One region of the Spirillospora sp. NPDC029432 genome, then DNA from elsewhere that is predicted to be linked to it. Evidence: riboswitches for the same ligand, from Rfam matches in the RefSeq annotation. Region 1 holds a riboswitch; each other region holds the start of a gene.
The links. Region 1 has a riboswitch for cobalamin ahead of AB0881_RS20290 (CbtB-domain containing protein). Riboswitches for the same ligand answer to the same signal wherever they lie in the genome.
Positions count from the first base shown of each region.

Region 2: it holds a riboswitch for cobalamin, as region 1 does, so the genes downstream of both, AB0881_RS28560 (ABC transporter substrate-binding protein) here and AB0881_RS20290 (CbtB-domain containing protein) in region 1, are expected to answer to the same signal.
Region 3: it holds a riboswitch for cobalamin, as region 1 does, so the genes downstream of both, AB0881_RS12160 (VWA domain-containing protein) here and AB0881_RS20290 (CbtB-domain containing protein) in region 1, are expected to answer to the same signal.
Region 4: it holds a riboswitch for cobalamin, as region 1 does, so the genes downstream of both, AB0881_RS08290 (ribonucleoside-diphosphate reductase subunit alpha) here and AB0881_RS20290 (CbtB-domain containing protein) in region 1, are expected to answer to the same signal.

Region 1 is NZ_JBEZWH010000024.1:11,086-14,284, reverse strand. It holds gene AB0881_RS20300 ((2Fe-2S)-binding protein) at 1-369, shown strand, start outside; gene AB0881_RS20295 (CbtA family protein) at 358-1,116, opposite strand; gene AB0881_RS20290 (CbtB-domain containing protein) at 1,116-1,340, opposite strand; cobalamin riboswitch at 1,371-1,559, opposite strand; gene AB0881_RS20285 (LuxR C-terminal-related transcriptional regulator) at 1,859-3,199, shown strand, end outside.
Region 2 is NZ_JBEZWH010000045.1:10,784-13,982, reverse strand. It holds gene AB0881_RS28575 (ATP-binding protein) at 1-106, opposite strand, end outside; gene AB0881_RS28570 (GNAT family N-acetyltransferase) at 243-764, opposite strand; gene AB0881_RS28565 (DUF4262 domain-containing protein) at 775-1,335, opposite strand; cobalamin riboswitch at 1,466-1,595, shown strand; gene AB0881_RS28560 (ABC transporter substrate-binding protein) at 1,647-3,199, shown strand, end outside.
Region 3 is NZ_JBEZWH010000011.1:190,051-193,249, forward strand. It holds gene AB0881_RS12160 (VWA domain-containing protein) at 1-1,523, opposite strand, end outside; cobalamin riboswitch at 1,621-1,754, opposite strand; gene AB0881_RS12165 (helix-turn-helix domain-containing protein) at 1,878-2,576, shown strand; gene AB0881_RS12170 (ATP-binding protein) at 2,580-3,122, opposite strand.
Region 4 is NZ_JBEZWH010000007.1:180,895-184,093, reverse strand. It holds gene AB0881_RS08305 (copper resistance CopC family protein) at 1-12, opposite strand, end outside; gene AB0881_RS08300 (YcnI family protein) at 9-704, opposite strand; gene AB0881_RS08295 (hypothetical protein) at 834-1,442, opposite strand; cobalamin riboswitch at 1,547-1,816, shown strand; gene AB0881_RS08290 (ribonucleoside-diphosphate reductase subunit alpha) at 1,907-3,199, shown strand, end outside.

The sequences.
Region 1 (3,199 bases):
GCGCCGATCGCGCTGTGGCTGGCCGATCCCGGCGGCCGCCGGGCGGACGGCCCGGCGGCGCTCGCCGACCTCGTCCACGCGGAGGTCGTCCGGCGGCAGCTCGAACCGCTCCGCGCGGCCCTGTGCGGGGTCGTGCGGCTGGCGGACGGGCTGATGTGGGGGAACGCCGCCTCCGCCCTGGCCGGAAGCCTGCGCCCCGGCGTCGCCGGACCGGCCGAGGCCCTGGTTCGGGAGCTGCTCGCGCGCGAGCCGCTCCGCGGTACGGGGGCGTTCGGCCGGCACGGCTTCGTCCGGCGCAGCTGCTGCCTCTACTACCGGGTGCCGCCCGGCGGTGAGATGTGCGGCGACTGCGCACTGCTACGCCGCTAGCGGCTCCTTCCGGGGAGCGGCCTCGCGGCGGTGCGACCGTTCCGTCAGGGCGCCGAACAGCAGGCCCAGCGTGGCCCACAGGACGACCTGGACGCCGAGCGAGGCGATCCGGAAGTCCCACAGCACCGTGCCGGGGAAGCTGTCGGCGACCGCGTCCGGCGCCGGCGTGAGGCGGAAGACGGCCGCGACCACGATCGCGAACCCGGCGGCCGTGGCGGCCGCCGCGTTCCAGCCGCCCAGCCGCGGCGCCAGCCGGGTGAAGACGATCACGGCGGCGGCGGTGGCCAGGACGCCCAGCGCGACCATGCCGAAGTAGAGCGCGGTACGGCTCCCGATCGTCTCGGGGGCGCCCACGGCGGGCGGTGTCGGCGGGTACTTCAGGAACGGCACCAGCACGATCGCCGTGAAGCCGCCCAGCGCGACCAGCGCGGCCGTGGCGCGGGCGCCGAGCGCGCCGATCCGGCCGTACGCGAGCGCGAACGCGATCGAGAACAGCCCCCCGATCGCCACGCCGTAGAACGCCATGGCCGTGATCAGGCCGCCCGTCCGCTGGACGGTGCGGCTCACCACCTCTTCTTCGGCCCCGGCGGCGCCGTGCCCGTCGTGCGCGTGCGCGGCGGCGGCCTGGGCCTCCTCGAAAGCGATCGCCTTCCCCACCTGGGGCTCGCCGTAGATCCAGGCGATCAGGAGGCCGGCCGCCGCGGCGGCCAGGCCGGTGAGCATGCCGCGGATGAGAAGCGCGCGCATCAGTGGCACGGGAAGCCGAGCAGGTGCCGGCCGTCGTGCGTGAACTCGTGCACCCACGTGCCGCCGAAGAGGGAGGTGGCGCCCTGCTCGGCGCCGACGAAGTAGAGCAGCGCGGCGCCCAGGACCAGGGCGAGCGCCGCCCAGGGAAGGATCTCGCGCACGGGTACGCGCCGTACGGCCGGCGCCTCGGGAACGGACTGCCGTGCCATGTCGGCCTGCGACATCAGGGTCTCCTCACGGGGTGCACTCGCCCCGGTAGCGGGAGGACGACGGGTCAGTCTCCTGACTCCCAGATCATCGCCCCCCTCCGACCTTCCAGCCGGGTACGGCCGTGGTCGCGTGCGGGGGAGGCTCCCTGGTCACAGTGGCGGGACCGTCCTGGAATCGCACCAGGTTCCTGCGCACCGTCGCCTCGAATGTGAACTTGTCGCCCTGAGGTTCCCTTCGCCGGGCCCGCAAGTCAAGCCCGGCGAGCGCGTGTGGGAGGGGGCGCCACCCGTATCTCCCCCCGCTGGAGATGCGGACGGTGCCCCCTCCCGCCCCGGCGGCGGCGTTGTTTCGGCCGGCCGCCGCCGGTGCCTCGCGCGGCCGTTCCGGAAGCTCCCACGTCCCGGAAAGGTCCCGCACCATCGAGAGTGCCGCGCCGGGGCCCGGTGTGCATGAGTAGCCCCTACTCAATTCCCCGCACGGTCCCGCGCGGTCCGTCTGGTGGCGCGCGGTGAGCGTCCGTACGATCCCTGTTGTGCGGACCTCCTGGCCGTTCACCGGCCGTACGTCGACGCTCGACGAGATGGACGCCCTGCTGCGCGCCCGCGCCGGGCGGGGCGTCGTGGTCGCGGGGGACGCCGGGGCGGGCAAGACCCGGCTGGCGGGCGAGGCGCTGCGGCGCCTGGAGCCGGCCCGGTTCACCGTGCTGCGGCTCGGCGGGAGCCCCGCGGAGGCGGCGATCCCGTTCGGGGCGTTCGGGCACGTCCTGGCCGTGGAGGCGCTGGACCTGGCGGTCAACCCGATGCGGCGGGCGGCGGAGGCGGTGCGCGCGCTCGCCGGCGGCCGCCCGCTGCTGGTCGCGGTCGACGACGCGCACCTGCTCGACCCGGCGTCGGCGGCGCTGGTGCACCACCTGGTGCTGCAGCGGGAGGCGCGGGTGCTGGCGACGGTGCGCGCCGGCGAGCCGGCCCCCGACCCCGTGACGGCGCTCTGGAAGGACGACCTGGCGCGCAGGGTGGACCTGGTCCCGCTGACCCTGGCGGAGAGCCAGGCGGTCGTGGAGGCCGCGCTGGGCGGCCAGCTCGCCGAGTCGACCGCGCGGCGGCTCCACCGCAGCACCCGCGGCAACCTGCTGTTCCTGCGCGAGCTGGTGCAGGCGGGCCTGGACCGGGGGCGGCTGAGCGAGGCCGGCGGCGTGTGGCGGTGGCACGGCGACCTGCCGCTGAGCCCGCGGCTGCGCGGGCTGGTGGAGGAGCGCCTCGGCACCCTGGCCGCCGCCGAGCGCGAGGTCCTGGAGTACGCGGCGCTCGGCGAGCCGCTGGGCGCCGCCGCGCTGGCCGCGCTGACGTCCGAGGAGGCGATCGAGCGGGCCGAGGCGCGGCACCTGGTCACCTCGGCCGCCGCCGGCCACCGGCTGGAGGTGCGCCCGGCGCACCCGCTGTACGGGGAGGTCGCCCGGCAGCGGGCGGGCTCCGGGCGGATCCGGGACCGGATGGCCGCGCTCGCGTCCGCCCTGGAGGCGACCGGCATGCGGCGGCACGGGGACGTGCTCAAGGTCGCGCTGTGGCGGCTGGACGCGGGCGTGCCCGCCGACCCCGGGCTGCTGCTGGCCGGCTGCCGCCAGGCGTGGAGCCTGCACGACCTCGACCTGGCCGTGCGGTGCGGCGAGGCGGTGCTGGCCGCGGGCGCGGACCCGGAGGTCACCGTCCTGGTCGCGCCCGTGCTGCTCATGGCGGGCCGGCACCGCGAGGCGGAGGAGCGGCTGGCGCGGGTGGCGGGCGCGCCGATGGACGAGGCGACCCGGGCGTCGCACACCGCCGTCCGCGCGTTCAACCTGGGCATGGGCCTCGGCGAGCCGGAACGCGCGGACGCGCTC
Region 2 (3,199 bases), on a different contig from region 1:
CGTACCGGCGGACGAGCGCGACGGCCTGCTCGGTGCCGGGCAGGACCACGGCGCCGAGGACGGTGAGGGGACGCTCTTTCGGGACGCCTTCCGCGCGCGACGCCATGCGCCTGCTCCTTCCCGCGAACGGGGTCCTGGTCGGGGACCGGTCCACAGGGAGGTACGGGCGGATCGGGGCGCGGCGCCGTCTCCCGGAGGAGAAAACTCTGAGAACTTCGGTGAAACGCGGGGATCGCCCGAGCTCACCCGCCCCGCCGGTCGCTCCAGACCACCTCGTCGCCCGCGTACCGCGCGGTGGGGGACAGCCCGGCGCGGCGGGCGACGGCCGCGGAGGCGCGGTTGGCCGGATGGACGTTGGCGGTGATCTCGCGGACGCCGTGCCCGGCGAGCCAGGACACCAGCGCCCGGGCGGCCTCGGTGGCGAAGCCGAAGCCCTGGTACGGCATCCCGACCACCCAGGCGACCGCGGCCCGCGGCCCCGCCTCGCCCGGGGTGACGGTGGCCTGGACGGTCCCGACCGGCTGCCCGTCGCGGCGCCGCCGGACGATCCAGTTGAGCCACTGCTCCTGGTGGAACGGCGCGGGCCCGGCGGCCAGCCGCGCGTACCGGGCGCGCAGCTCGTCCAGGGAGAGGGGCTCGCCGCCGGTGTAGCGGTGCAGCCGGGGGTCGCCGAGGACCTCGGCCATCTCGTCGGCGTGGTGGGCGCCGAGCGGCTCCAGCGTGAGGCGCCGGGTCCGGATGGCCTCGGTGATCGGTACGGGCATCCGCCCGACTCTACGCCGGGGCGGTGAGGCGGTGCGTCCAGACGCCCTCGGGATGCTGCCGGGGGCTCAGCCACAGCCACGGCTGGGAGCGCCGGAACGGCAGCTCGGTGCCGGGCTGCCACGGGTAGAGCCCGTTCTCGTCGGGCCACACGACCTGGAGGAACGGCAGCGGCCGGCCGCGGTAGAACGCCATCGCCCCGTGGAAGGCGCGCTCGTGCCAGCCGGGGTCGACGCCCCGGAACGCGGCGGGCCGGCCGCGCACGACGTCGTCGCGGCGCTCGCCGTCGGCGGGCGGGCCCTCGCGCCCGGCCTGCCGCCCGAGCGCGTTGAGGATCTCCTCCATCTCGTACACGTCGCCGCCGAACATCGCCAGCTCGGGGGAGCGCAGGCTGTGCCAGAGGCCGACGGTGTACGCCCAGCCGGGGCCGTCGCCGACCGGCGGCACCAGCACCATGCTCCAGCCGTACTGGCTGATGTGGACGATGGTGCGCAGCTGGAAGTTGCCCAGCCGGCCGCGATCTCCGTAGTCGCGGCAGATGATGCACTCGCAAGCGGGGCGGCCCTCGGACATGGCCGCCAGCTTACGGCCAGTTGATCGCTTGACGAGAGTGATCGGGCGTCCGCGTGCACGTGCGTTTGCATTGTGCAGGTCGTTGTCGGGCGTCCGGATGGGCCAGAATGATCGGACAAAGGCGACGGGGACCAGGAAGCCGGTGCGAATCCGGCGCGGTCCCGCCACTGTGACCGAGGAGCGATCCCCAGGCACGGCCACCGTCCGCGCGCGCGTGCGGGAAGGCCGGGGCGAGCGATGATCCGGGAGCCAGGAGACTGACCCGTCGCCGGTCCACCGGCAGGGGCGAGGACACCCCGAGGAAGGATCCGATGAACGGCCATGCCCGGAAGGCGGCGGGGCAGCACACCCTCTGGGGGCGGACCTCTAGACCCCCAGGGCGGTCGCCCGAAGAGCGGGATCGGGGGATCGGCAGGCGCGAGTTCCTGGCGGCGGGCGGGGCGGCCGCGACCGCCGCGCTGCTCGCCGGCTGCGGCGGCGGGAACGGCGGCGGCGCGGACCGCTTCCGGGCCGCGTTCCCGGCCGGCGGCTCCCAGGAGACGCTCGACCCGCACGTGGCGCCCAACTTCGTCGACCAGGCCCGCGCCAAGGCGCTGTTCGACACGCTGGCCACCTACGGCGACGACATGTCCGTCCGGCCGCGCCTGGCCGAGTCGTGGGAGAGCGACGCGGCCGGGACCCGCTGGCACGTCAGGCTCCGCGCGGCGCGCTTCCACGACGGGCGGCCCGTCACCGCCAAGGACGTCCTCTACAGCTACCGCAGGGCCGCCGACCCGGAGGTCGGGTCGCCGTCCCAGCAGCTGCTGTCGGCGATCGACTTCGGCGCGAGCCGCGCCACCGGGGAGCGCACGCTGACGCTGGCGCTGGAGAAGCCGGACTTCGGGTTCCCGACGGCGTTCGGCGGTCCCGGAACGGAGATCGTCCCGGACGGCACGACCGCCTTCCGGAACCCGGTCGGCTCCGGCCCGTTCCGGTACGTGTCGTTCACGCCGGGCGGGACCGCGCGGTACCGGCGCTGGGAGGGCCACTGGGAGGGGCCGCCGGCGATCGCCGAGCTGGAGATCGTCCCGGCGAACGAGGAGTCGGCCCGGGTCAACGCGCTGCTGTCCGGCCAGGTCCACTACGCCGCCGACCTGGCCGGGGCGTTCGTGGAACGCCTCAAGGGGCAGCGGTCCGTGCGCCTGCTGACCGCGCGCCGCGCCACCGCCCAGCAGGTCATCCTGCGCACCGACCGGGAGCCGTTCTCCGATTCCCGGCTGGTCCAGGCGATGGCGCTGGGCATCGACCGCGAGGCGCTGGTGCGGGTCGCGCTGGCCGGGCACGGCGAGGCGGGCAACGACCTGTTCGGCAAGGGCCTGCGCGGTTACGCGGCGGGCCTCCCGCAGCGCGGGCGCGACGTGGAGCGCGCGAGGCGGCTCGTCCGCGACGCGGGCGCGGAGGGCCTGGCGGTCCCGCTCGACACCAGCACGCTCGACGCCGCGTGGGAGCCGGCGGCCGCGCTCATGACGCGCCAGCTCGCCGAGATCGGGCTGCGCCTCGAACCCCGCACGCTCGCCGCCACCACGTACTTCAGCGAGAGCAAGAAGCGCGGTGTCGCGTCGTTCAGCACCACGTCGACGCTGCCCGTCCCCGACTTCCTGGAGCAGCGCTTCCGCTCCGGCGCGGCGCGGAACATGACGGGCTTCCGCTCCGGCCGCTTCGACCGGCTGCTCGACCGGGCCCGCACCGCCCGCGACGAGAAGGAGCGGCAGGACCTCCTCACGGAGGCGCAGCGGATCCTGCGCGACGAGTCCGGCCTGCTCGTGTGGGCGTTCTCCGACGCCAACGACGGGATCGCGGCGTCGGTGCGCGGGCTGCGCGCGGC
Region 3 (3,199 bases), on a different contig from region 1:
CGCGCGCCGGGGCGGGCGCCGGACACGCGGCCGTACGGGCTGCGGGCCTTGGAGCGGCGGCCGGGCGCGCCCGCACCGGTCCCCGGCACCGTGAACAGCCGGGGCCGGAACGCGGCGTCGGCGGGGGCGGGCTCGCTCTCGTCCGGGCGGCCGTTCTCGCCGGGCGCGGGGGCGTGCCGCTCGTCGGCGGGGCGCTCGCCGTCGGACTCGGTCACGGGACGGCCGCTGAGCAGGGCGTCCAGCACGCTCAGCGCGCCGCCGCCCGGCTGCCCGTCCGGCCGGCCGCCACCGCCGGGACCGCCGCCGCCGTCGTCGTCCGGGCCGTCGTCCTCGGGCGGCCCCTCGTCGCCGCCGCTTTCGTCGTCGTGCGGCGGCTCCGGCCGCGGTTCGGGCTCCGGCTCGGGCCGCGGTTCGGGCTCGGGCCGGTCGTGTTCGGGGGCGGCGTGCTCGTCCAGGATCTCGTCGAGCCGCTCCTCGTCCAGGCCGGGCGCGTCGAACGGGTCGCGGCGGCGCCGGTGCGGCAGCGCCAGCCGCGCCGCCGTCCGCACGTCCTCGGCGGTCACCACGGTCCGCCGGTGCCAGGCCGCCAGCGCGATCGCGGCGCGCGCCGTCACCAGGTCGGCGCGCAGCCCGTCCACCTCGAACGCGGCGCACACCGCGGTGATCTGGCGGAGCGCGGCGTCGGTCAGCTCCACCCGCGGCAGCCGGGACTGGGCGGCGGCGATCCGGGCGGCCAGCTCCGCCTCGGCCAGCGCCCACCCGGACGCGAACCGCACCGGGTCCTCCTCGAAGTCCAGCCGGCGCCGGACGACCTCCGCCCGCTCGGCCGGATCGCGGGTGGCCGCCACCTCGACCGTGAGCCCGAACCGGTCGAGCAGCTGCGGCCGCAGCTCGCCCTCCTCCGGGTTCATCGTGCCGACCAGCAGGAAGCGCGCGGCGTGCCGGACCGACACGCCCTCGCGCTCGACGTACGACTCGCCCATCGCCGCCGCGTCCAGCAGCAGGTCCACCAGGTGGTCGTGCAGCAGGTTGACCTCGTCGACGTACAGGACGCCGCGGTGCGCGGCGGCGAGCAGGCCCGGCTCGTACGCCTTCACGCCCTCGGTCAGCGCGCGCTCGATGTCGAGGGAGCCGGTGAGGCGGTCCTCGGAGGCGCCGACGGGGAGCTCGACCAGCCGCGCCGGCCGCTCCTCGGTCCCCGGCCGCTCGACCGGCTCGGCCCGCCCGGCGGAGTCCTCGTCGCCGTCCTCGGCGTCGTCCACCGGGTGCGGGCCGTCGGGGCAGCCGGGATCGGGGTCGCGCGGGTCGCAGGCGAACCGGCAGCCCGCCACCACCCGCGTCGACGGCAGCAGATCGGCCAGCGCGCGGACGATCGTCGACTTCGCGGTGCCCTTCTCGCCGCGGACCAGCACGCCGCCCACGCCCGGCGACACCGCGTTGATCAGCAGCGCCAGTTTGAGGTCGTCCATCCCGACGACGGCGGAAAAGGGGTAGCGCGCCGCGGCGGCGCGCGCACGGCTCATCGGCCCATCAGACAGGGCATGCCTCATCGTCCTTCCCTCGGGTGTCCACGCCCGTGGCGGTTGTTCGCGGGCACCGGGGCGCCCGCCACGACGGCCGGAGTCTCCTGGCTCCCGGATCGCCGCTCCCCCTCGGCCTTCCAGCGTCCCTGGCGGGACGCCGTGGCCGCGTTCGAGGGGGAGCTCCCCATGGTCACAGTTGCGGGACAGCCCCGGATTCGCACCGGGTTCCTCCGCTTCCGTCGCCTGCACAGGATGGCATACCGCCTGGACCGGCCCAAGTCGCGCCCAGGTGACGGCGCCGCGGCCTCCACCGGGTAAGGGCCCGCCGGTCACGGCGCCGCATAGGCTGTGCGGGTGGCCCAGTCACCCTCCCGCACCCCGGATTCCCGCCGCTACCAGCGGCTGTCCCCGGACGAGCGGCGCGACCAGATCCTCGGCGTCGCGCGGCGGATGTTCACCGAGCTGCCGTACGCCGAGGTCTCCACGTCCGCGATCGCGGCGGAGGCCGGGGTACGGCGCGGGCTCCTGCACTACTACTTCGGCACCAAGCGCGAGCTGTTCCTGGAGGTCGTCCGCGACCTGTCCGGCGCGGCCGCGATGGCGGCGCCGCCGCCGGACGAGAACCGGTCGCTGGAGGAGGCCGCCGACCTGTGCGTCCGGCTCTTCCTGGAGGCCGCCGAGGGCAACGCGACGACCTGGTTCGCCGCGGTGGACGCCGAGGGCTTCGGGCGCGACCCGCAGCTGCTGCACATCGTCAACCGGTTCCGCGACCTGACGGTCGAGCACATGCTCACCGTGCTGCGGATGGAGCCGACCGGCACGCTGCGGGCCGTGCTGCGCACGTACTCCGGGCTGGCGGAGGCGGCCACCCGCCAGTGGCTCCAGGAGGGCACCCTCGACCGCGGGCAGGTGCACACGCTGCTGTCCCGCTCGCTGCTGGCGCTGCTGACCGACATCGCCCCCGCCGTGGAGGACGCCCGGACGGCCGCCGCCGGAGCGGGAGCGGGAGCGGGGACCGGCGACGCGGCGGCCGCCGCTGGGGCGGGCGCCTGACGGTCAGCCCGGCCGTTCCGGCGGCCGGGCCTCGCCGGGCACCGCGAACCAGACCGCCTTGCCCGGGACCCGGGGGGTGCGGCGCGAGTGCGTGCGCAGCATGCCCCAGCGGCCGTCCGACAGCTCGCGGACGATGCTGAGCCCGCGGCCGTAGTCGCCGGACGTCCAGGAGTAGACGGGCAGCCGCGCGGCGGCGTGCCGGTCGAACACCGCGCACCGCAGCTCGCCGGGCGGTCCCGCGTACAGCCACAGCTCGTGCGGGCCGTGGTCGGGGGCGTGCTGGTGGGCGTTGGTGGCCAGCTCGCTGACCATCAGCTGCGCGTCGGCGACGGCGGCGCGCGGCACGCCCGCCTCGGCCAGCGCCGCGGCCAGCGCGGACCGGGCGTGGCCGGCGCAGGCCGGGCCCGCCGGAAGCGTCCAGGTCAGGCCACCGGACGGCGGTGCGGCGGGGACGGGGGCGGCCGGCAGGGGTACGGCTTCACCGAGGGAGGCCGGCGGGTACGGGGCGTGACCGGCGAGGCCGGCCGTCTCTGGCGAGGTCGTCACGGGATCCTCCCGTGTAGTTCCGTGGTGCGCGGTGGTGAACCGCACGGTCACTGGGTGTTGCCGTTCGGTCACATGAG
Region 4 (3,199 bases), on a different contig from region 1:
GCGGAACCTCATGCTTGCCTCCTTGCGCGGGTGAGGCCGAGACCGCCGACGCCGATCCCGATCACTCCGGCGGCCAGGCCCAGGCCGCCGAGCAGCCGGGCCGTGCCGTCGTCGGCCGGGGACGCGGTCGCCGCGGGCTTCGCGCCGTTCGCGGCGACCGGCTCGGCCGCGGCCTTCGGAGTCAGTTTGAGGGACGGAGCGGGGTGCTCGGGTTCGTTGGAGCCGTCCCCGGGGTCCTGGTCCCACTTCACGACCTCGTCGTTGGAGTAGGTCTGCTCGGCCTTGAAGAGGACCCGGTCGGCGTTCGCCGGCAGCGGCCCCATCGAGACGTCGAACTCCTCGAATTGCCCGGCCGCTATCTCCCCGCCGGTCCAGATGATCTTCGAGACGTACTCGGTGAGCTCGCCGCCCTCGATCTTGACGGGCTCGGGCAGCTTGGCGCGCTCGACCTCGACCTTCCAGCCGGGCACGGGCCGTACCGACACGTGCTCGATCACGGGATCGGACGGCATCTCGATCACGAGCTTGGTCGTCCGCGCGTTGTCGCGCTCGTTCGGTACCCGGAAGGCGACCTTGGTGTACGAGCCCTGCTCGGCGGTACGGGGGTTGGCGGTGACGTGGGCCGACGCGCCGGTGGCCAGACCGGCGAGGGTGACGGCGGCCAGCGCGGTGACGGCGGCTGATCTGCGGATATGCCGTGACATGCCATGAGGAATGCGACGGGACATGGGAATCTCCGTTCGAGGCGTACGGGTGAAGCCGGACGGGCCCGGGACGGGCGATCGGTCCGGTGACGTACGGCACTCGACGGCTCGCGGTACGAGCCCGGCGGCTCAGCAGGCGAGCGCGAGCGCCCTCGAACGGCGCGGCGGCCCGCGGCGGACGACCTCGTGCCGCAGGATCCGCCCGCACGGGCGGGCGGGGATGTCCTCCGCCGGGAGCGGCGCGGTGCGCGGCGGGGCGGCGGCAGGCTCGATCGCGATCAGTACCCGGGCCGGGGCCGTGGCGATCCGCCGGGCCAGCGACCAGGCCGCCCGCTCGCCGCGCCGCAGCCACCAGGCCGAGACGACCGCCGCCGCGACGTGCGCGAGCGTCATCGCCGTGCCCGATCCGCCGCCCCCGCCGGGGCCCGGCGCGACGGCGACCGTGTGGTGCCCTGCGGCGGTCGCGGTCGCGGCCGTGCATTCGGCGCTCGCGTACAGGCTGTGCAGCGCGAACTGGCCGCCCAGCAGCCCGCCGAGCAGGGTGGGCAGCGAGCGCTCGTGGCCCGCCAGCGCCTGCGTCACCGCGAGGACGCCGCCGAAGCCCGCCACGACCGCCCAGTACGGGATGGCCGCGGTGGACGTGAGCGAGTGCCCGAGGGTCGCCAGCGTCACGCAGACGGTGGTGAAGACCACCGCCCGCGAGGTACGGAAGAGGGGACGCGGCGGGTGCGGGGACATGGCGGGAACATCGTCCCACCCCCGGCCGGTGATCTCTACACACCCCCCGAGATCGGTATGGCGCCCCAACATCTAGTGTTGTCGCAATCGGTCCCCGCCAGATGTAGGGTCATGATCGTGCTGGTTCGCCCGCGCCGATCGCCGGTGCGGGCGTCGTAAGAGGGAACCCGGTGCGGTGCGGCCCGATGTCTCGGGCCGCCCAATTCCGGGACTGCCCCGCAGCGGTGAGCGGGAACGACCGCCGTCAGAGAGCACTGGCGCGCCGTGATGGCGCGCCGGGAAGCGACGGTCATTAGGTCGCGCGCTCCTTCCGGGAGGGAGGGGACGCGCGGTGCCCGCGAGTCCGAAGACCTGCCCGCACCGATGGACGTCCAGGCTTCGCGGGAGGCCGGTGGGCGCGCGGCGGCCTGCCGTGGCGTTCTCCTCCCCTGCCCGCGGGGCGATCTCAAGGGGAGAGAGAGTACGTGACACGGCAACTCACGGCGCCGCCGAACCCGTCCGGGGTGTCCGGCGACATCGGCGCCGCGATCGAGCGTGCCTGCGCCGGGCTGCCCGGCGCCGAGCCGGCGCCGCTGCTGGCGGCGGTACGGGGGGAGAGCGGGGAGGCGGCGCGGCGGGAGCGCGCCGTCGCCGAGGCGGCCGCGCTGGTGGCGGCCGAGCCCGCGTACTCCAGGGTCGCCGCCCGGCTGCTGGCCGTGAAGATCGCGGAGGAGACCGCGGCCGAGGGCGTGCTGACGTTCGCCGGCTCGGTGGCGGCCTCGCACCGCGAGGGCCTGCTGTCGGACGAGGCCGCCGCGTTCGTCGCCGCGCACGCCGCCGAGCTGGACGCGCTGATCGACGAGGGCGCCGACGAGCGTTTCGAGTATTTCGGCCTCCGCACCCTCTACGACCGCTACCTGCTCCGCCACCCGAGCACCCGCCGCGTGCTGGAGCGCCCGCAGTTCTTCCTCCTGCGCGTCGCGGCCGGCCTGTCCGACACCGTCGCCGAGGCGGCGGAGCTGTACGGGCTGCTCAGCACGCTGTCGTACCTGCCCAGCTCCCCGACGCTGTTCAACTCCGCGGCCCGCCGCCCGCAGCTGTCGTCGTGCTTCCTGCTGGACTCGCCGCGGGACGAGCTGGAGTCGATCTACGAGCGGTACGCGCAGGTCGCGCGGCTCAGCAAGTACGCGGGTGGCATCGGGATCTCGTGGTCGCGGGTCCGGTCGCGCGGCTCGCTGATCCGCGGCACCAACGGCCTGTCGAACGGGATCGTCCCGTGGCTGCGGACCCTGGACTCCTCCGTCGCCGCCGTCAACCAGGGCGGCCGCCGCAAGGGCGCAGCGTGCGTGTACCTGGAGCCCTGGCACGCCGACGTCGAGGAGTTCCTGGAGCTGCGCGACAACACCGGCGAGGACCAGCGCCGCACCCACAACCTCAACCTCGCGAACTGGATCCCGGACGAGTTCATGCGCCGGGTCGAGTCCGACGGGACCTGGTCGCTGTTCGATCCGAAGGAGGTGCCCGAGCTCACCGACCTGTGGGGCGAGGAGTTCGACGCCGCGTACCGCAAGGCCGAGGAGGACGGCCGGTACGTGCGCCAGGTCTCGGCCCGGCGCCTGTACGGCCGGATGATGCGGACCCTCGCGGAGACCGGCAACGGCTGGATGACGTTCAAGGACGCCGCCAACCGCGCCTGCAACCAGACGGCCACGCCGGGCCGCGTCGTCCACCTGTCCAACCTCTGCACGGAGATCCTGGAGGTGACGGGCGACACCGAG